Regions from separate parts of the Photobacterium swingsii genome, predicted to be linked through region 2. Evidence: predicted binding sites of a transcription regulator. Region 2 holds the regulator's gene; the other holds the start of a gene.

Region 1 (4,404 bases), 1.4 Mb from region 2:
CGTTCCTGTAATGGGCGGCATCATGATTCTACTGTTTGGTTCAATTGCTACCGTCGGCTTAAACACACTGATTAAAAACCAAGTTGATCTTCATAAAGCACGTAACCTAGTGATTGTGGCCGTCACCTTAGTATTTGGTATTGGCGGTATGGCTTTTGGTATCGGCGAATTCAGCCTTCAAGGTGTAAGTTTGTGCGGTATTGTCGCTATCTTGCTTAACCTTGTGTTACCCAACGATCTCGGTGAATCACACGTTGTTGATAATGCACAAATTGATAGCATTGAAAAATAACTGCTATTAACAAGCATAAAAACGGCAACCAAGATGGTTGCCGTTTTTTATCTAAGCCAAACTAATCGCTTAAATGACAAGATCAAAAAAGCCGAACCTAAGTTCGGCTTTTCATTATTTATAAATCAATTCGGCTTATTTAGTACCGAAGATTTTATCACCTGCATCACCAAGACCTGGAACGATGTAACCTTTATCGTTTAGCTTCTCATCGATTGCAGCGGTGTAAAGTTCAACATCAGGGTGCGCTTTTTCTAGTGCAGCAATACCTTCAGGCGCAGCAACAAGTACTAGTACTTTGAATGATTTACAGCCTTTCTCTTTAAGAAGATCCAGTGTTGCAATCATAGAACCGCCAGTTGCCAGCATAGGGTCAACAACCAGTGCGATACGCTCATCAATGTTAGATGCTAGTTTGTTGAAGTAAGGTACTGGCTCTAGTGTTTCTTCGTCACGGTAGATACCAACAACACTGATACGTGCGCTTGGCATGTGCTCAAGTACGCCATCCATCATGCCTAGACCAGCACGAAGAATTGGCACTACTGTTACTTTTTTACCTTTCAGTTGATCGATTTCTGCTGGACCATTCCAACCATCAATCGTCACTTTTTCCGTTTCGAAGTCTGCCGTTGCTTCATAAGTCAGCAAGCTACCAACTTCCGTCGCTAATTCACGGAAACGCTTAGTGCTGATATCACCTTCACGCATAAGGCCAATCTTATGTTTTACTAGCGGGTGTTTAACCTCAACGACTTTCATCTGTGACTCCTAACAGCAAAAAAATATAAAATCGAGCTATTGTACACGATACCCTTATAAATTTTAGCGACTCATTCACTTAAATACGCTTTTTTTGCGTGTTTGTTGCTTCTTTAAGCAAACGTTTGTCTGAATCTGTTTTTTCTCTCGATAAATCCGGCTTAAACCATAACCCATCATTCAATCCAAGCAATCGACCCCGCCATTTATCCACCCAGTTATTCGCATCGCGTTGTTTACCACCAGCCTAAATGGTCGAAAAAGCGAGTACTATTACGGAAAATGGCCAAACAAAAAATATTGACGCAAACGTTTCCCTTTCCGCCACGACTGCTGTTATCATACCCACGGTTTCTACTTCAGCAGCATTAAATAATCGCCTAATCAGTACGATTATTTAATGTGTTTGGTGTACATACCGTGAGGAAACTCTTGTGAGCGGCAATAATTCTTCTCTTAGTTACAAAGATGCTGGTGTTGATATCGATGCGGGTAATGCATTGGTTGATCGTATTAAAGGTGTGGTTAAGCGCACTCGTCGTCCTGAAGTCATGGGCGGCATTGGTGGTTTTGGTGCTTTATGCTCACTACCAACCAAGTATAAAGAGCCAGTATTGGTATCAGGCACCGATGGCGTAGGAACAAAACTACGTTTGGCGATGGATCTGAAACAACACGATACCATTGGTATCGACCTTGTTGCTATGTGTGTGAACGACCTTATCGTTCAAGGCGCAGAGCCGCTATTCTTCCTTGATTACTATGCGACAGGCAAACTCGATATCGATACAGCAGCGGCTGTTGTTGCGGGTATCGGTGAAGGCTGTGTGCAATCAGGTTGTTCTTTGATCGGTGGTGAAACGGCAGAAATGCCAGGCATGTACCACGGTGAAGATTACGACGTTGCGGGTTTCTGTGTCGGTGTTGCTGAAAAATCAGAAGTTATCGATGGTACAAAAGTAAAAGCTGGCGATGCGCTAATCGCAGTTGGCTCAAGTGGCCCACACTCAAACGGTTACTCGTTAATCCGTAAAATCATCGAAGTTTCAAATGCGGACCTAAACGAAGAACTTGAAGGCAAGTCATTAGCAGAACACCTGCTAACACCGACTAAGATTTACGTTAAGTCGACCCTGAAAATGATGGAAAGCTGCGATGTTCACGCGATTTCTCACATTACAGGTGGTGGCTTCTGGGAAAATATCCCGCGCGTATTACCTGAAGGAACAAAAGCCGTTGTTGACGGTTCAAGCTGGCAGTGGCCATCAATCTTCAACTGGCTACAACAGGCTGGTAACGTTGAAACTTACGAAATGTACCGTACTTTCAACTGTGGCGTTGGCTTAGTTATCGCACTCCCTCAAGAGCAAGCAGCACAAGCAATCGAAATTCTAAAAGCAGAAGGCGAGAATGCTTGGTTGCTAGGTGAAATTGCCAATGTAGGCGCTGGCGAAGAGCAAGTTGAAATCAAGTAAGGCAGTACGGCAATGAAAAATATCGTTGTTCTGATCTCAGGAAATGGCTCGAACCTTCAAGCAATCTTAGATGCTTGTGACAATGGCGCGATTGCAAATGCAAAAGTCGCCGCTGTACTATCTAACAAAGCAGATGCCTATGGTTTAGAGCGAGCTCGACAAGCAAAGGTCGATGCTTTACACCTCTCTGCCGCTGACTTTAGCGATAGAGAAACCTTTGATAAGGCGATGATTGATAAAATCGATGCCTATCAGCCTGACCTCATTATACTTGCTGGCTTTATGCGGATCCTAAGTGGCGATTTTGTTCGCCACTATCAAGGTAAGATGATTAACATTCATCCCTCGCTACTGCCTAAATACCCAGGGCTTCACACACATCAGCGTGCATTAGATGCCGGTGATGCTGAACACGGTACCAGTGTGCACTTCGTGACTGAAGAGCTCGACGGTGGCCCGGTAATTTTACAAGCTAAAGTGCCTATTTTTGCTGATGATAAGGTAGAAAACATTTTCTCTCGTGTCCAAGAGCAAGAGCACCGTATCTATCCGCTGGTCGCAAACTGGTTAATCAATGGCCGGCTTGCCATGATTAATGGACAAGCCGTGTTAGATGGTAATATTTTAGCGTCGCATGGTTACGCCACCGACGATTAAATTTGCTGAAACCATAAATAATAAAAAACGCAGCCAATGCAAATTGACTGCGTTTTTTTATAAATCGTGAAAAGCGAACTCGACCTTAAGCCTTTGCTTAATGGCTTTATTGCGATGACACTTGGTGAAAGATTTGCTCACCGAAGTGGAAAACATTCATCTCGCCTGCCGCCATTTTGTGCCAATTTTCATCATTGGTCAGCGGCTGGGTCGCAACAACAGTCACGACATCATTCGGTGTTGTTTCTTGATTGAAGTCGATAGTCACATCTTCATCAATCAATGATGCTTGACCAAACGGTGCTCGGCGGGTGATCCAATGCAAATTATTAGTGCAATATGTCACCACATCGTCACCATCACTCAGTAGCATGTTATACACGCCAAGCTGACGCAGTTCATCACAGCACTGTGCCATGAAACTATACAGTTCATCAGAATCCGTTGGGCGCTTAGGGAATTTCGCCTCAAGTTGATTCAGTAACCAACAAAAAGCCATTTCACTATCTGTATCGCCCACAGGCTGAAAACGCCCTGTCGCGAGCGATTGGTAACCTGTCAATTGACCATTGTGAGCAAAAGTCCAATATCGTCCCCACAGCTCACGGGTAAATGGATGAGTATTCTCTAAACAGACACCACCACGGTTCGCCTGACGAATATGGCTGACCACAGCACAGCTCTTTATCGGGTATTCCTGCACTAACTCAGCGATACGCGATTTACAGCTTGGGTTAGGATCTTTAAAGGTACGAAAGCCTTTCCCTTCGTAAAAGGTAATCCCCCAGCCATCACGATGTGGGCCGGTATTTCCCCCTCGTTGCATCAAGCCAGTAAAGCTGAAGCAAATATCGGTTGGCACATTGGCGCTCATGCCAAGCAATTCACACATATTCCTTTATGCCCTTTCTTAAAAGCTAAGCTTAATTGTATTTTACATAAGGTTAGTTGTACTTGCTCAGCCAACTAACCTCAAGTAAAAGGGCTATTCAGCGGCCATTTCCTTTTCAACAAGCATGATCAAGATGTGAATGATCTTAATGTGTACTTCTTGAATACGGTCAGCAAAGCCAAAGTGTGGAACGCGAATTTCAACATCCGCAAGGCCAGCCATTTTACCGCCATCCTTACCTGTTAATGCAATCACTTTCATGCCTTTCGCATGTGCCGCTTCAATCGCTTTTAAGATGTTACCTGAGTTGCCTGATGTTGATAAAC
Region 2 (4,404 bases):
TGGGGGCGCAGTAAGTACTTGGCTGGTTTATACACTTGGCACAGACAAAAATGGCACATCCGTGACCATCATGCTGCTAGCCGGTGTAGCTATCGGAGCCTTATCAGGCGCCGCTTTAGGCCTAATGAATTACTTTGCAGATGATCAAGCATTACGCGACCTATCGTTATGGACCATGGGCTCATTAGCTGGTGCAACATGGCCAGGCATTGCCTTAGCCTTTACAACCTTAGGCATTCTAATGTGGGTCTTCGATCGTCAAGCAAATGCCTTAAATGCCTTTTTACTTGGTGAAGCAGAGGCCAAACACATGGGTGTTAATGTGCAGGCGCTCAAGCGTAGCTTAATTTTGCTCTGTGCTGCAGGTGTTGGTGTCTGCGTATCCCTCACTGGTGTTATTGGATTTGTCGGCCTAATCATTCCACACTTAGGCCGCATGCTTTCAGGCCCTAACCATAAAACATTGCTACCTCTATCGGCGTTATTGGGTGCTTTGATTTTATTAGTTGCAGATATGATTGCCCGCGTTATAGCCGCCCCTGCCGAACTGCCTGTCGGCATCATTACCGCTATTTTAGGTGCGCCATTCTTCATTATGTTATTGGTTAAACAAAAAGGACGCCTGTCATGATGGCTGGTTTTTCATCTTCTCGATTTCAATCCCAGGATAAGATCGCAATTGCAGCAAAAGGATTGCATTTAGGCCTAGGCGGCAAGACCTTACTTGATAACTTTGATATAGAAATCAAACATGGTGAAGTCACGGCGTTACTTGGTCCAAATGGCGCTGGGAAGAGTACGTTACTAAAAGTGCTTTGTGGTGAATTAGATGCAGGTGGTGACATTAGCATTCAGGGGAAAACCCATGCTCAGTGGTCAGCGAAAGAATTGGCGAAGTATTTAGCTGTTTTACCACAGCACAGTAGTTTAAGTTTTGCTTTTACTGCCCAAGAAGTGGCTGAATTAGGCGCTTTACCGCTGGATCTCACTCGCGCACAGGCCAGCAAAACAGCGGCCAGTATGATGGAAAAGACAGAGGTGACGGCCCTATCAAACCGTCTATATCCCTCGCTATCTGGTGGCGAGAAGCAACGGGTCCATTTTGCTCGCGTACTTACCCAGCTTAGCGAAGCCAAGGAAAATGCAATTTTGATGCTCGATGAACCAACGTCAGCACTCGATTTAGCGCATCAACATAAAACATTGCAGCTTGCGCAAAGCATGGCAAAAGAAGGGGCTGCCGTTATCATTGTTTTGCATGATCTTAATCTTGCGGCACAATATGCCGACCGTTTGGTGATAGTGAACGAGGGAAAAATACAAGCTGATGGTGATGCTTGGCAGGCACTTGAGCCTAAAAATATTGAACGTGTTTACGGTTGGCCAGTAACCATCACTGAGCATCCAAGCTTACAACACCCGATAATTCTATAGCGTCTGGTTATGTAATCTCTATAATGCACACATAAATGCATACTGATGCATCAAATTTTACTCAGTTTACATTGTTTATGTTGATGTTTATCAAGTATTGCCATCTTGAGAGACAGAAACGTTGCACTGTGCGCTACACTCAGTAAAATGTGAACGCAAGCGATTAACAATGTAACGCTACCGAATCCATAAAAGCCGCTCATCTGAGAAGCGGCTTTTAACGTTTATACAAGGTCTCAAGCAGCACGTAGCACTCAATATGCAAGAGTAAGCACAGTGCTTGGCTTAGAAAGATCCTCTTTATTCCAATTATTAGAAGAATAAATATGGCAACGATTAAAGATGTTGCACGTATGGCTGGTGTTTCAACAACAACAGTCTCTCACGTGATAAATAAAACACGCTTCGTCGCAGAAGCAACGCAAAAGAAAGTGTTAACGGCTGTTGATGAACTTAACTACGCCCCAAGTGCTGTTGCTCGCAGCCTGAAATGTAACACTACGCGCACTATTGGTATGTTGGTGACTAAATCAACCAACCCCTTCTTCGCCGAAGTTGTACATGGTGTTGAAGAATACTGCTACAAAGAAGGCTATACCCTCATTCTGTGTAACACAGAAGGTAACCTTTCTAAGCAGCGCGATTACCTACGCATGCTAGCAGAAAAGCGCGTTGATGGCTTAATGGTGATGTGTTCAGACCTCGATCAACGTCTGTTAGATTTGCTAGAGCGTCAAAACGATCTACCTATGGTAGTGATGGACTGGGGTCCAGAAAGCCCACACACGGATAAAATCCAAGATAACGCAGCAATTGGTGGCTATGTTGCTATCAAACACTTTATTGAGAATGGCCATACCAAAATCGGTTGCCTATCTGGACACAATGAGAAGTCAACCTGTCGTGAGCGTCTAAAAGGCTTCCAAAAGGCCATGGACGAAGCAAATCTATCAGTGAATGAAGATTGGGTCATCGAAGGTGACTTCGAATGTGAAACGGCCGTTAAAGCCGCAGAACAGTTCATCGCAATGAAAGAACGTCCGACTGCTATATTCTGTTTTAATGACATTATGGCAATGGCGATGATCAGTACTTTTGTTCAACATGGAATTCGTGTTCCTGAAGATATCTCGATTATTGGTTACGATAATATCGAACTCGCGCCTTTCTTCTCGCCTCCATTAACAACAATCCACCAGCCTAAACGCCGTTTAGGCAAAACTGCGATTGAAATCTTAATGGAGCGTGTGAAAGACAAAAAACACGAAAACCGCATTTTCGAAATGTCGCCTGAATTAGTAGTGCGTAAATCCGTTCATAAACTGAATTAATTATTCGCTTTACGCATAAAAATTGAATAGCCGACGGTATCTAACCGTCGGCTTTTTTTTGCGTTAACATGCGGTTAAATCTTCCTTTTTTACATAAATATTTAATATGTAACAATAATATTACTTTTGAATTTCAAATAAATATCTTTCATTTGCTAAGATATTCATTTCATTCCTGAATATTCTCTCTCCACAGAACAGTAATAATTGAAGCAATATCACATTTCACCCAGCCCAGGGTAAACGCTTTTCTGCTATTTACGATATGCTTATTACGTCACGAACAGGGCAAACCATTTGAAAAAGTGGGACGCAAAGCTTCCGGCCTAACAGAGTGTTATTCGATAAACATTAACACTTTCAAGGTAGCGGGGTTACCGATGGATTTAACGCAAAACCTGCTTTTGGGTTTGACATGCTTTTGACATACATTAAGTGTGCTTTGCTAACCTAAACTCCTCGCTTATATGTTAGGTGACTCCCAAGATTTATTTCACCGAGAAGTCGCATGGATAAACCAATACTTAAAGACACCCTAAAATTATTCGATTGTTTTGGCAGTGTTAAATCACGATCAATGTTTGGCGGTTTTGGCATTTTTGCAGGCGAAACAATGTTTGCTCTGGTGGTAAAAAACAAATTACACCTCCGCGCTAATGCAAAAAACATTGAAGTATTTAAAGAAGCCAATCTATCACCTTATGTTTACGAGAAACGCGGTTTTCCCGTAGTAACTAAACATTTTGCTATTCCTGATATCTGGTGGAATACACCAGAAATGATTATTGAATACGCACAAGGCTCACTAGAAGGTGCGAAGAACGACAAAGAAACAAAAAGCAAAATTGGCCCATCTCGCATTAAAGATTTGCCAAATTTACGATTAGCCAATGAGCGCATGCTAAAAAAAGTGGGTATTGATACTGTCGAGAAGCTTGTTGAGGTCGGCGCTATCGACGCATACAAAGCATTACTCGATACGCATGATAATAATCTCAACATTGAGTTGCTTTGGGCTTTAGAAGGCGCGATCAGCGGCAGACACTGGTCTGTAATCAGTGAAACCAGACGTGGTGAATTGTTAGGTTTGTTACCCTAGGGAGTCGGGTGAACAACGACACTTTTGCTACAATAAGAACGAGGCTGATGCCTCGTTTTTTGTTGCTTTAGCCCACCCAATGTCAGGATTACGTCAAAGATTGACTCTACTCACAAATACTGTTCACAAAAGCATCAGTTAACTTTTAATCCCCCCCTAAATAAGTAAAATAACCGCTGCTGGCGGTGTGAAAACCGTCAATTTTTTGTTTTCAACTACTTATGGTAACTGTTGCAGTTAAATCGACGTCAATAATATGTCGTCACTATAGCGACCATAACTAACTTGCGGTCTTTGAGATTGCTAAAAAGTGAGGCCAGTATGCTCTGTTCAAAGCCTTTTCCTGGGCAAGCAGACCACATATTTAAGGATAAATTTTGCAAATGGCCGAAACTCCTCCGCGCCTTTGTTATTCTTAGCCTACTCCCCCCTGCCTTTGTAATGCTACTTGTTTCTCAGCAACTCGCTCCCCTTGATGTGCTTATCGACATATTTACCCTAGTCGGTGGCTTTAATGTCATTCTAGTCATTTGGGGAGGA

What was found. The regulator PurR, encoded in region 2, represses purine synthesis genes. The targets are predictions, from matches to a motif close to TNANGNAAACGTTTNCNTNA.
Region 1: the regulator PurR is predicted to act here: its motif matches at 1,356-1,375, upstream of purM (phosphoribosylformylglycinamidine cyclo-ligase).

What each region holds. Positions count from the first base shown of each region.
Region 1 is NZ_AP024852.1:743,635-748,038, reverse strand. It holds gene OCU77_RS03655 (uracil-xanthine permease family protein) at 1-292, shown strand, start outside; gene upp (uracil phosphoribosyltransferase) at 428-1,054, opposite strand; gene purM (phosphoribosylformylglycinamidine cyclo-ligase) at 1,489-2,529, shown strand; gene purN (phosphoribosylglycinamide formyltransferase) at 2,542-3,186, shown strand; gene OCU77_RS03635 (class II glutamine amidotransferase) at 3,293-4,078, opposite strand; gene lpcA (D-sedoheptulose 7-phosphate isomerase) at 4,172-4,404, opposite strand, start outside.
Region 2 is NZ_AP024852.1:2,179,997-2,184,400, forward strand. It holds gene OCU77_RS10130 (FecCD family ABC transporter permease) at 1-631, shown strand, start outside; gene OCU77_RS10135 (heme ABC transporter ATP-binding protein) at 631-1,434, shown strand; gene purR (HTH-type transcriptional repressor PurR) at 1,761-2,765, shown strand; cyclic di-GMP riboswitch class I at 3,043-3,147, shown strand; gene OCU77_RS10145 (TfoX/Sxy family DNA transformation protein) at 3,274-3,864, shown strand; gene OCU77_RS10150 (hypothetical protein) at 4,186-4,404, shown strand, end outside.